Linked DNA regions of Geotalea uraniireducens. The protein of the gene in region 1 interacts with the protein of each later gene in a pairwise test. Links are inferred from orthologs where the notes say so. Each region holds a gene or a part of one and is shown in the gene's direction. Other genes may lie near its edges.

What was found.
Region 2: the proteins of QMN23_RS00050 (region 1) and acpP interact in binary tests that used the Escherichia coli proteins (3 or more experiments, as listed by UniProt). The link is inferred for Geotalea uraniireducens from one-to-one orthologs.

What each region holds. Positions count from the first base shown.
Region 1 is NZ_AP027151.1:5,770-13,935, forward strand. What follows is about bases 2,243-5,178. They hold QMN23_RS00050 (YbgC/FadM family acyl-CoA thioesterase), read left to right. Parts: upstream 2,243-3,482; coding sequence 3,483-3,875; downstream 3,876-5,178. Other genes in these bases: rsmG (16S rRNA (guanine(527)-N(7))-methyltransferase RsmG), read left to right, coding at 2,243-2,464; QMN23_RS00045 (glycine zipper family protein), read left to right, coding at 2,780-3,418; QMN23_RS00055 (glycosyltransferase family 2 protein), read left to right, coding at 3,872-4,879; QMN23_RS00060 (hypothetical protein), read left to right, coding at 5,010-5,178. Also shown: tRNA uridine-5-carboxymethylaminomethyl(34) synthesis enzyme MnmG, read left to right, coding at 1-1,811; more of rsmG, read left to right, coding at 1,808-2,242; more of QMN23_RS00060, read left to right, coding at 5,179-5,312; QMN23_RS00065 (FAD-dependent oxidoreductase), read left to right, coding at 5,527-7,218; QMN23_RS00070 (glycine cleavage system protein R), read left to right, coding at 7,318-7,881; def (peptide deformylase), read left to right, coding at 7,886-8,166.
Region 2 is NZ_AP027151.1:2,304,053-2,306,726, forward strand. It holds acpP (acyl carrier protein), read left to right. Parts: upstream 1-1,057; coding sequence 1,058-1,291; downstream 1,292-2,674. Other genes in the region: fabD (ACP S-malonyltransferase), read left to right, coding at 1-225; fabG (3-oxoacyl-[acyl-carrier-protein] reductase), read left to right, coding at 222-962; fabF (beta-ketoacyl-ACP synthase II), read left to right, coding at 1,386-2,618; rpiB (ribose 5-phosphate isomerase B), read left to right, coding at 2,627-2,674. UniProt on the Escherichia coli protein: Carrier of the growing fatty acid chain in fatty acid biosynthesis.

The sequences.
Region 1 (8,166 bases):
CGGCCCTGGCCGCGGCGCGGATGGGCTGCGAAACCCTGCTGTTGACGATCAATCTCGATGCCATCGCTTTGATGTCCTGCAATCCGGCAATCGGCGGTCTGGCTAAAGGCCATCTCGTCAAGGAGATCGATGCGCTGGGTGGCGAGATGGGGAAGAATATCGATGCCACCGGTATCCAGTTCCGCATTTTAAATACTCGCAAGGGGCCGGCGGTACGCGCCTCGCGGGCGCAGGCCGACAAGCAGCAGTACCGGCTTCGGATGAAGAAGATCCTGGAGAACCAGGATCGGCTTGATCTGAAGCAGGGAGAGGTGACGGGCCTCGTGTTCGACCGCAGCACAGTCGGCGGGGTTGATACCAAGGTAGGCATCCGGTTTCGCGGCACAACAGTGATCCTTACCACTGGCACCTTTATGCGGGGATTGATTCATGTCGGGCTGACCCATTACGCCGGCGGCCGGGCGGGGGACCTTCCCTCGATCGGTCTTTCCGACCAGTTGCGCGAGTTCGGTTTTACGGTCGGCCGGCTCAAGACGGGAACGCCGGCACGGCTCGATGGCCGGACGATCGACTTTTCCCGGTTGGAGCCGCAGTATGGCGATGATCCGCCGCAACCGTTTTCGTTTGCCACCGGGCAGATCAATCAGTCGCAGCTGCCCTGTTATATCGCCTACACCAACATCCGCACCCATGACATCATTCGCGGAGGACTTGACCGTTCGCCGCTCTATTCGGGAGTGATCGAAGGGGTGGGCCCCCGCTATTGTCCCTCGATCGAGGACAAGGTGATGCGCTTTCCGGATAAGGATCGGCACCAGACGTTTCTCGAGCCGGAAGGGCGCGATACAGTCGAATACTATCCGTCGGGCCTTTCCACCTCGCTGCCGATTGATGTCCAGTATGCGCTCTACCGATCAATCGAAGGGCTTGAGCGGGTGGAAATCATGCGCCCGGCCTATGCCATCGAATACGATTATGTTGACCCCATTCAGCTCCATACTTCGCTGGAGACCAAGCTCGTCGCCAATCTCTACCATGCCGGGCAGATCAACGGCACCTCCGGTTATGAAGAAGCGGCGGCACAGGGTCTTATGGCTGGGATTAACGCCGCGTTGCGGGTCAGGGGGCAGGAGCCGCTGGTCCTCGGCAGGAGCGAGGCCTATATCGGCGTGCTGATCGACGACCTGGTCACCCTTGGCACGCGGGAGCCCTACCGGATGTTCACCTCGCGCGCCGAATACCGGCTGTTGCTACGGGAGGATAATGCTGATCTGCGTCTGCGCGAGTTTGGGCATGCCGTCGGGCTGGTCGATGACGCCGACTATGGGAGATTTCGGGAAAAACGGGCGCAGATCGCCGAGGAGATAACGCGGCTGCAGCAGACCCGGCTTGCACCGTCGACTGCAGATTCGACGTTTCTCGCCGACTTTGCCCTGACCGGCCTGCAGAATGCCCCGAGCTTTGAGCAGCTGCTCCGCCGACCGGATATCACCTATGCCGAGCTGGAGCGGATCGACCCGCTCGCGGCGGCGTTGCCGCCGGCCGTCCGGGAGCAGGTAGAGATCCAGGTCAAGTACCAAGGCTACATCGAGCGGCAATTGGAGCAAGTGGAACGGTCGAAAAAGCTGGAGGCAACCAGGATACCGACAGACGTGGATTACCAAGCCATTCCGGGCCTCTCCATTGAAGTTCGGGAGAAGCTGCTCAAGTTCAGGCCCGATACCCTTGGCCAGGCGTCGCGCATTCAGGGGGTAACCCCGGCGGCAGTCGGTATTCTCGCGCTGGCAATCAAGGCACGGGGCAATGCATGAACCAGTCGGCGCGTTCATTGCTGCTTCAAGGCGCGGCAGCATTTGGGGTGACACTGTCACCGCCACAGCTCGATGCGTTTGCGTGTTACGCGGCCGAGCTGAAGAAATGGAACCGGAAGATCAACCTGACCGCCATTACCGGTGATGTGGAGATCGTCCTCAAGCACTTCGTCGATTCGCTGAGCATCTGCCCGATTGTCGCTGGCGCGGGCAGCGTCCTTGATCTCGGCTCCGGTGGTGGTTTCCCGGTTATTCCGCTGAAGGTGATTGATGCGAACATTGAGGCGCTGTCGGTCGACGCGGTTGAAAAAAAAATCATCTTCCAGCGTCATGTCGGGCGGCTGCTCGGTTTGTCGGGCTTTACCGCCCTGCACGCCCGGGGCGAGGTTCTGGCCGAACGTTTTGCCGGCCGTTTCGATTGGGTGGTTTCCCGCGCCTTTGCCGATATCCCGACATTTGTCCGGATGGCGTTGCCGCTTTGCGCTGCCGATGGCAAAATCCTGGCAATGAAAGGGCAGGCGGGGCGGACGGAAGTCGAAGCGGCGCAAGGCGAGTTGACCGGGTTGGGATTGAAGGTGGTCGAGCTGATTGAGTTCACATTACCGCAATCAACGGCACAGCGAAGCCTTGTTGTTATTGGAAAAAACCAATAATGTGTGAATTGTAGCGAAATGGGCCAAATTTGTCATTTCAGCCGGTCCGGATAAAAATCAGGCTCCGGTATGCCGGAAGAGGAAAATGCGCCGTAGACGGCAAATACGCGCCTTAAGTTTGTGCCTAAAATTTGGGCATTTGTATCCGCTAGACCCGTTGCACGGCAAAACGGGCATGTTATGCTTGAGCATGCATATTGATCCGATTCCCGGGAGATTGCCATGTCAAGAAAGCAATTAGCTGTATTGCTCGTGACACTGTTGTTCTGTTCCGCCTGCACGGCATATAAAAGTCAATATGTCGGATTCCGGCCGGTGGAAGACTATGCGAATCGCCAAGTCATCGACGGAGTCAGCGTCGCGGGCGAAGCGTTCGCCGAACCCGGTGCCGCCAAGGATGCCTTCGGTTTCGACGTTGTCGGCGCGGGGGTGCTGCCCGTACAGGTGGTGATGAATAATCGCGGCAACAGTGACCTGGAGATTGTTGCCGCACAGACCTTTCTTGTTACCGATGCCAACCGCTATTTTCCGGTCATTCCGAACAGTGTCGCCATCGACCGGCTCGAAAAATCGACCCAGCTCGCTTCGTTCTTCGGCAAGGGGGCCGGCAAGGGAGCGTTGCTCGGCGCCGCAGGGGGGGCAATCCTCGGCACGGCGATCGGCATCGTTTCCGGCAGCAGCGTCGGCGAAGCTCTCGGTAAGGGGGCGGCAGTCGGTGCCGCAGGCGGCGCGGTCATCGGCGGGGTGAAGGAAGGGACCTCCGATGAACGGGAACGGAGCATCATCGATGATATCCGCGACAAGGGGCTGGAAGGAAAGGAGATACCGCCCGGCAGCCTGGCCAGCGGTTTCCTGTTCTTCCCTGCCGAGGCTGGAACAGCGGCGGCGTTGAAGATGCAGTTGCGTGACCGCAGCAGCGGCAAGATCTTGCCGGTCACGCTCACCTTCAGGTAACCGCGCCAGCTGGTGGCGAAAAAGAGGCCTCGCGCCTCTTTTTTTTAAGCAGAGGAGATAGTTCATGGAGTTTCGCGTCTATTACGAAGATACCGACGCCGGAGGGGTGGTCTATCATGCCCGCTACCTCGGTTTTCTCGAACGGGGCCGGTGCGAGTTCCTGCGAGAGCGGGGACTGTCGGTCAAAGGGCTGGCAGAGCGGGACAACATCTTTCCGGTAATCCGGATCGAAGTCGACTTTCGTGCGCCGGCGGTTCTTGACGATCTGCTGCGGGTCGAATGCGAGGTGGTTGAGGTTGGCAAGACGTCCTTTACGTTAGGGCAGCAGGTGGTGCGGGCCCTTGACGGCAAGCTGCTCGTCAGCGCGCTGGTGACGCTGGTCTGTGTTGGCCCGGGGATGAAGCCCAAGCGGCTGCCGGCCGAATTGCTGCAGGCCCTCCGCCCGGAGACGCCGTGAAGCAACCGAAAATCTCGGTGCTGATGCCTCTCCGCAACGAGGCAAAGCATCTCCCGTTGGCTCTCACTTCGCTTTTTCGGCAAACCGAGACGGATTGGGAGCTGGTCGCGGTCGATGACGGTTCGCATGACGGCACCGAGGGCTTGCTACGCGCGGCGGCCGGGCTAGACCCGCGGATTCGGGTGACCCGCAATCGGGGAGAGGGATTGGTAGCCGCGCTCAATCACGGCTTGGCACTCTGCCGCGGCGGGCTGGTGGCGCGAATGGATGGCGACGACGTCTCCCATCCCTGGCGCTTTGCCCGGCAACTGGCCTGCCTGGAGGGCCACCCGGAGCTGGGACTGCTGGCCTGCAACTTTCGGCACTTTCCCCGCCGGGAAGTCGGTCTGGGCATGCAGCACTACGAATCGTGGCAAAATGGCCTGCTGACCCATGAAGCGATCATGCGTGACCTCTATGTCGAATCGCCGTTCGTCCATCCGAGCGTGATGGTGCGGCAACAGGTGCTGGTGGCAGCCGGGGGGTACCGGGAGCGGGGCTGGCCCGAAGACTACGATCTCTGGTTGCGGCTGGCGGCTGCCGGGGTTCGGTTTGCCCGGCTGCCGGAGGTACTGTTTTTCTGGCGCGAGCATCCGCGGCGCTATACGCGGACGGCCAAGCAGTGCAGTGCGCAAGCTTTCCGGGCGTGCAAAGCACATCACCTGCGCCACGGCTTTCTCGCCGGAGTGAATGCGGTGACGCTGGCGGGGGCGGGGGCGGAAGGCCGGGCTTGGCGCCAGGTCCTGGCTGCCGAAGGGGTCGCAGTTGAGCGCTGGCTTGATGTCGACCCGCGCAAGATTGGCAGGGAACTGCACGGCGCGCCGGTGGTCTCGCCGGAGCAGGTCCGACGGGACGGGCGGAAAATCCTCGTCACGGTAGGGACTCGCGGCGCCCGGGCCGCGCTGCGGCAGTGGGCGGCCCGGGTCGGCCTCGCCGAAGGACGCGATTATCTCTGCGTCACCTGATGGGCTACGGCCCTTCGCCGCATCCGGCGCGGACATTTTCCCGGCCGGGGCCGGCCGGCGGCCTGTCACCAGCCGAAAAAAGCGTGGCGGGCAGGAAAGCGCCAAACTGCCAGTATGAGAGGGGATGCCCATGGGGATCAAACTAAAGCCATCGGATCTTTTCAACAAGTATCACAAGGATGTGGCACATCGTGACGAACCGAAATTCGTCGGCAAGCCGGACCCGGCGCCGTTCAACCGCGATGATATCTACGAAGTGATCCCGCTGCTTGAGGCGGTGATGGACGAACTTGGCACGCTCGATGGCCGGGTGCTCAATGAGCTCGAAGACATTATGCTGCAGGAGATGCCGCGCTTCGTCGAGCGGCGTGACGAGGTGTTCGACTACCTCGTGGAAACGGCGCGCGATCGCTTCGGCTGGGAAAAATGCTGAGAAGAACAGCCCGCAGCGCGGCTGCGGGGCGCTGATTGCCGCAGCCCAGGAATTCGGCAACGCTGGGGTGGCCGTTTGCCGGGGGGGCGTTCAGTGGCCGGACCCGCGTTCCGAGTGCCGGCCGGAATGCCCATAATGGGTTGTTTTCCGGGAAGAATGGTATTATAGTATATGAAATTTTGAATATAATTGCGTCACGACGGAGGAGAAGGCGATGGGGAACAGGATCATTGTAATCGGCGCTAATGCCGCCGGGGCCAAGGCGGCCGCCAAGGCGCGGCGCATCGACCCTCGGGCAGAGATAACGGTGGTGGACCGGGGGGAATTCATTTCCTACGGGGCTTGCGGCATTCCCTATTACGTTTCGGACACCGTCGCCGACGTGAAGGAGCTGATGAGCACGCCGGTGGGCGTGGTGCGGGATGCCGCCTTCTTTCGCAAAGTTAAGGGGGTCGAGGTAGTTACCGGTACGGAAGCGGTAGCCATCGACCGGCAGGCGAAGACCGTAACCCTTTACGAGCGAAGTACCGGCCATACCGTGGTTCGGCACTATGACCGGCTTGTGCTGGCAACGGGAAGTTCTCCGTCGATTCCGCCGCTGGAAAACATGGGCTGTCCCAATATCCTGACGGTCAAGACGCTCGAAGATGCCCAACTTATCAAGGAAAAAGCTTCTCCCGACAAGAGCGTCTGCATCGTCGGCGGCGGCCTGATCGGCCTGGAAACAGCCGAGGCGTTGCGGGAGCGGGGCATGGCGGTAACGGTGGTAGAGATGCGCGAGCAGCTCCTACCCGGAATTCTCGACCCCGAAATGGCCCGGCTGGTAGAAAAACATCTCCAGGAAAAGGGGGTGACAGTGCTGACCGGCTGTACCGTCGCCGGCTTCGATGGGACGACCCGGGTGGAGAAGGCGATCACTACCAAGGGGGAGGTACCGGCCGACCTGGTCATCCTGGCGCCGGGAGTGCGGCCCAACGTTACCCTGGCCCGCGAAGCCGGGCTGACGATCGGCGAGACTGGCGCCATTGCCGTCAACGAACGGCTGCAAACCTCTGATCCTGACATTTACGCCTGTGGCGATTGTTGCGAGACGACTCACCTGGTCACCGGCCGGAAGATTTTCGTCCCCCTCGGCAGTACCGCCAATAAGCAGGGCCGGGTGGCCGGCATCAATGCCGCCGGCGGTTCTTCCACCTTTCCGGGAGTGCTCGGTACCGCCATCGTCAAGGTCTTTGAGATGAATGCCGGCAAAACGGGCCTTACCGAAGCCGAGGCCCGCAACCTTGGCTACCAGGTAGAAACCGTGCTGGCCCCGGCACCGGACCGGGCCCACTTCTTCCCTGGCGCCAAGCCGATCGCCCTCAAGCTGGTGGCCGACAAAGCGACCGGCCGGGTGCTCGGTCTCCAGGCGGTGGGCCTCGGTGCCGTGGACAAGCGGATCGATGCCGCCGTCGCCGCCATCACCTTCGGCGCTACCGCCGAGCAGTTGGCACAGCTCGATCTGGCCTATGCCCCCCCGTATGCGGCGGCAATGGACAACCTGATCGTCGCGGCCGATATCCTGCGCAACAAGCTCAGCGGCCATGCCCGCGGCATTACCCCGGCAGCGGTGAAGAAAAAGCTGACCGAAGAGGATGACTTCATCCTGCTGGATGTCCGTTCCCCCGGCGAGCACGAGGAGGTGCGGATTGCCGGTGCCAAACTGATCCCCCTCGGCGCCCTGCGCGAAAAGCTGGAGACGCTGCCGCGGGATAAAGAAATCGTTGCCTTCTGCAAGGTCAGCCTGCGGGGCTACGAAGCGCAGAAAATTCTTGAAGCTGCCGGGTATGCCGACGTCAAGTTCATGGACGGCGGAATTCTCACCTGGCCCTATGAGCTGGAAAAAGGGGCGCGGAAGGCGGAATGAGCCGCCTTGTCATTCGGGCCGACATCTGCTATAGATTGAAGGCCTGTCCGCTACGGGGCAGGCCACCGCTCCCGGACCTCGGTCCACGCAGGAGGAACCATGATGACCAGGCTTGAGAACCTTGCGCACTTTGCCGTCACCGTGGTCGGCAAAGACCGCCCGGGAATAGTCGCGGGGGCCACTGGAGCCCTCTATCGGCTCGGGTGCAATATCGAGGACTCCAGTTCGACGATGCTGGGCGGCGAGTTTTCGATGATCCTGATCGTCGGCCATGACAAGCCGTTCACTAAAGCGAAGCTGCTGGAGGGGTTCAAGGCGCTGGGGGAGGAGATGGGGCTGACGGTATCGGTCCGTCCCCTCAGCCGCGACGAGTCGCTCCATCGTGCGCCGGAAGGCGAGCTCTGCATGATCTCGGTCTACGGCAGCGACCGTCCGGGGATCGTGTACCGGGTGGCCCGGGCGCTGGCCGACCGGCAGGTCAATATCACCGATCTCAACACCAAGCTGATCGGTACCGAGCAGGAACCGGTGTACGTTATGATGCTCGAAGCGGCCATTCCCGAAGGGTTGTCCGTCGATGACGTGGCCATGCTGCTCGACGAGATTAAAAAGGAGTTGAACGTGGAGATCTCCGTCCGGTCGATCACTCCGGTCTCCCTCTGATCCGATGCCTGCGCAGAAAATCCTCCTCTATCCCCATCCCGTGCTGAAAAAAGTCTGTCATCCGGTTACCGCCGTCGATCAGGAGATCGCCGGCCTGATTGATGACCTGCTCGATACCATGCATGCCGGTCCCGGTTCGGTCGGCGTTGCCGCTCCCCAGATCGGCGTGACGTTGCGGGTCTGTGTGGTTGACGTTTCCGGCAGCCGCCATGGCAAGGAGAACAATCACGGACAGCTGGTGATGATCAACCCGGAAATTCTCTCCTGCGAGGGTGGTGCGGTGAT
Region 2 (2,674 bases), 2.3 Mb from region 1 along the record:
ACTCAGTGTGAACGGGTCAAAGAGCTGCTTGTCCGACAAGTCAGTGCTCCGGTCCTCTGGGATGCGTCGGTGCGCGAGATGGTCAACCTCGGGGTGGGGGAATTTATCGAAATCGGTCCCGGCAAGGTATTGTCAGGGCTGGTAAAACGGATCAATAAGGAAACCACCGCCAGAAACGTCGAAGATTCAGCCGGGCTCAAGGAGCTTATTCGGGAGGTCGCATGACACTTGCAGGTAAAGTTGCGGTCGTTACCGGGGCATCCCGCGGAATCGGCAAGGCGATCGCCCTCAAGCTGGCCGCGGAAGGGGCCGCTGTTGTAGTTACGGCAACAACCACTGAAGGAGCCCAGAGCACGGTCGATGAAATTGCCGCTACAGGTGGCTCCGCTCAGGCTTTCGCCCTCAATGTCGCCGAATCGTCCGCTGTGGATCAGTTCTTCTCCACAGTCATAGAACGCTTCGGCCACATCGACATTCTGGTGAATAATGCCGGGATTACCCGCGACGGTCTCTTGTTGAGGATGAAGGATGCCGACTGGGATGCCGTATTGGATGTCAATCTCAAAGGCGCTTTCCACTGTACCCGGGAAGCGGCAAAACTGATGACAAAAGCCCGCAGCGGCCGCATCATCAACATCAGCTCGGTCGTCGGCGAGATGGGAAATGCCGGCCAGATTAACTATTCCGCCAGCAAAGCGGGGATGATTGGGCTGACGAAGTCGGCAGCGCGCGAGCTGGCAAAACGTGGAATTACCGTCAATGCAGTGACCCCGGGATTCATTGAAACCGACATGACCTCAGTCCTTTCGGACAAAGTCCGGGAAAACCTGTTGCAACAGATCCCCCTTGAGCGGCTTGGCACGCCGGAAGACATTGCCAATGCAGTCTTTTTCCTGGCATCCGAGATGGGTGGGTACATCACGGGGCACGTTCTGTCGGTCAACGGTGGCATGTACATCTGAAAATTATCTTTTGCAATTTGGGCAATTCATGATATGTAGCTAGAAAAATTACCTGAAAACCTTAACAGGGTTAAAAACAAACGGAGGTGAACAGCATGTCCACAATAGAAAAACGAGTTAAAGAAATCGTTGCCGAGCAGTTGGGCGTCGATGAAGCTCAGGTAACGAATGATGCTTCTTTTATGGATGATCTTGGCGCAGATTCTCTCGATACGGTTGAACTGGTGATGGCTCTCGAGGAAGAATTCGATATCGAGATTTCCGATGAAGACGCCGAAAAAATCCAGACCGTTCAGGACGCCGTGGATTATATCACCGAGCACACCTAGTCACTGATCACCAAGGGGAAGGGCAACCTTCCCCTTTCCGCGATTTGCGGCACATCACCTGGCTTACCGATTTGACAATTGCAGGAGCATATACATGAGAAGAGTTGTGGTTACGGGAGTGGGTGCCGTTTCTCCGCTGGGGACCGGCAACCAGAAGAACTGGGAGGCCCTTGCCGCTGGCAAATCCGGCATTAATCTGATCACCCGCTTTGACGCCTCCGATCTTCCCGTCAGGATTGCCGGAGAAGTCAAGGACTTCAATGCCGAAGAGTACATCGACAAAAAAGAGGTCAAAAAAATGGACCTCTTCATCCAGTATGCCATGGGCGCGGCACACTATGCGATGGAAGACTCGGGATTGCAGATTACGGAAGAGAATGCCGAGCGCGTCGGCGTTCTCGTCGGTGCCGGTCTCGGCGGACTCCCGACTATCGAGAAATACCATTCGGCATTATTGGAGGGGGGATACAAGAAAATTTCTCCTTTCTTCATCCCGATGCTCATCATCAACTTGGCTCCCGGGCACATTTCCATCAAATACGGTGCTAAAGGCCCCAACCTGTCGTCCGTTTCGGCCTGTGCGACCGGGACTCATTCCATCGGTGACGCTTACCACATCATCAAGCGCGGTGATGCCGATGCGATGATCGCCGGCGGGACCGAATCGACGGTGACCCCGCTCGGGATTGGCGGTTTTTCGGTGATGAAGGCATTGTCGACCAGGAACGATAGCCCCACCGAAGCGTCACGTCCCTTCGAAAAGAGCCGCGACGGTTTCGTCCTGGCGGAAGGCGCCGGTATTGTGGTCCTCGAAGAGTATGAGGCCGCGAAAAAGCGCGGGGCAAAAATCTATGCCGAAGTGATCGGTTACGGGCTGACGGGCGATGCCTATCATCTTACTGCCCCGGCGCCGGAAGGAGAGGGCGCTGCCCGCTGCATGAAGATGGCTCTGGCCAATGCCGGGGTTCGTCCCGAGGAGATCGACTACATTAACGCCCATGGTACTTCCACACCCTTCAACGACTTCTTCGAAACCCAGGCCATCAAACGGGTTTTTGGCGACCACGCGAAGAAGCTGATGGTTTCGTCAACCAAATCGATGACCGGGCACCTGCTTGGCGCCGCCGGGGGGGTCGAAGCGGTCTTCACTATGATGGCCATGGACAAGGGCGTTGTACCGCCGACCATCAATTATCAGGAAGCCGATCCGGAATGCGATCTCGACTATGTGCCGAATACCGCCCGTGACGCTAAGATTACCTGTGCGATCAGCAATACGTTCGGCTTTGGCGGCACCAATGCTTCGCTGCTGTTCAGGAAGATTTAGGAGGAATTGTGATTGTCGTCGGTAGTGACCATGGCGGGCTAGAACTGAAAGAAGCA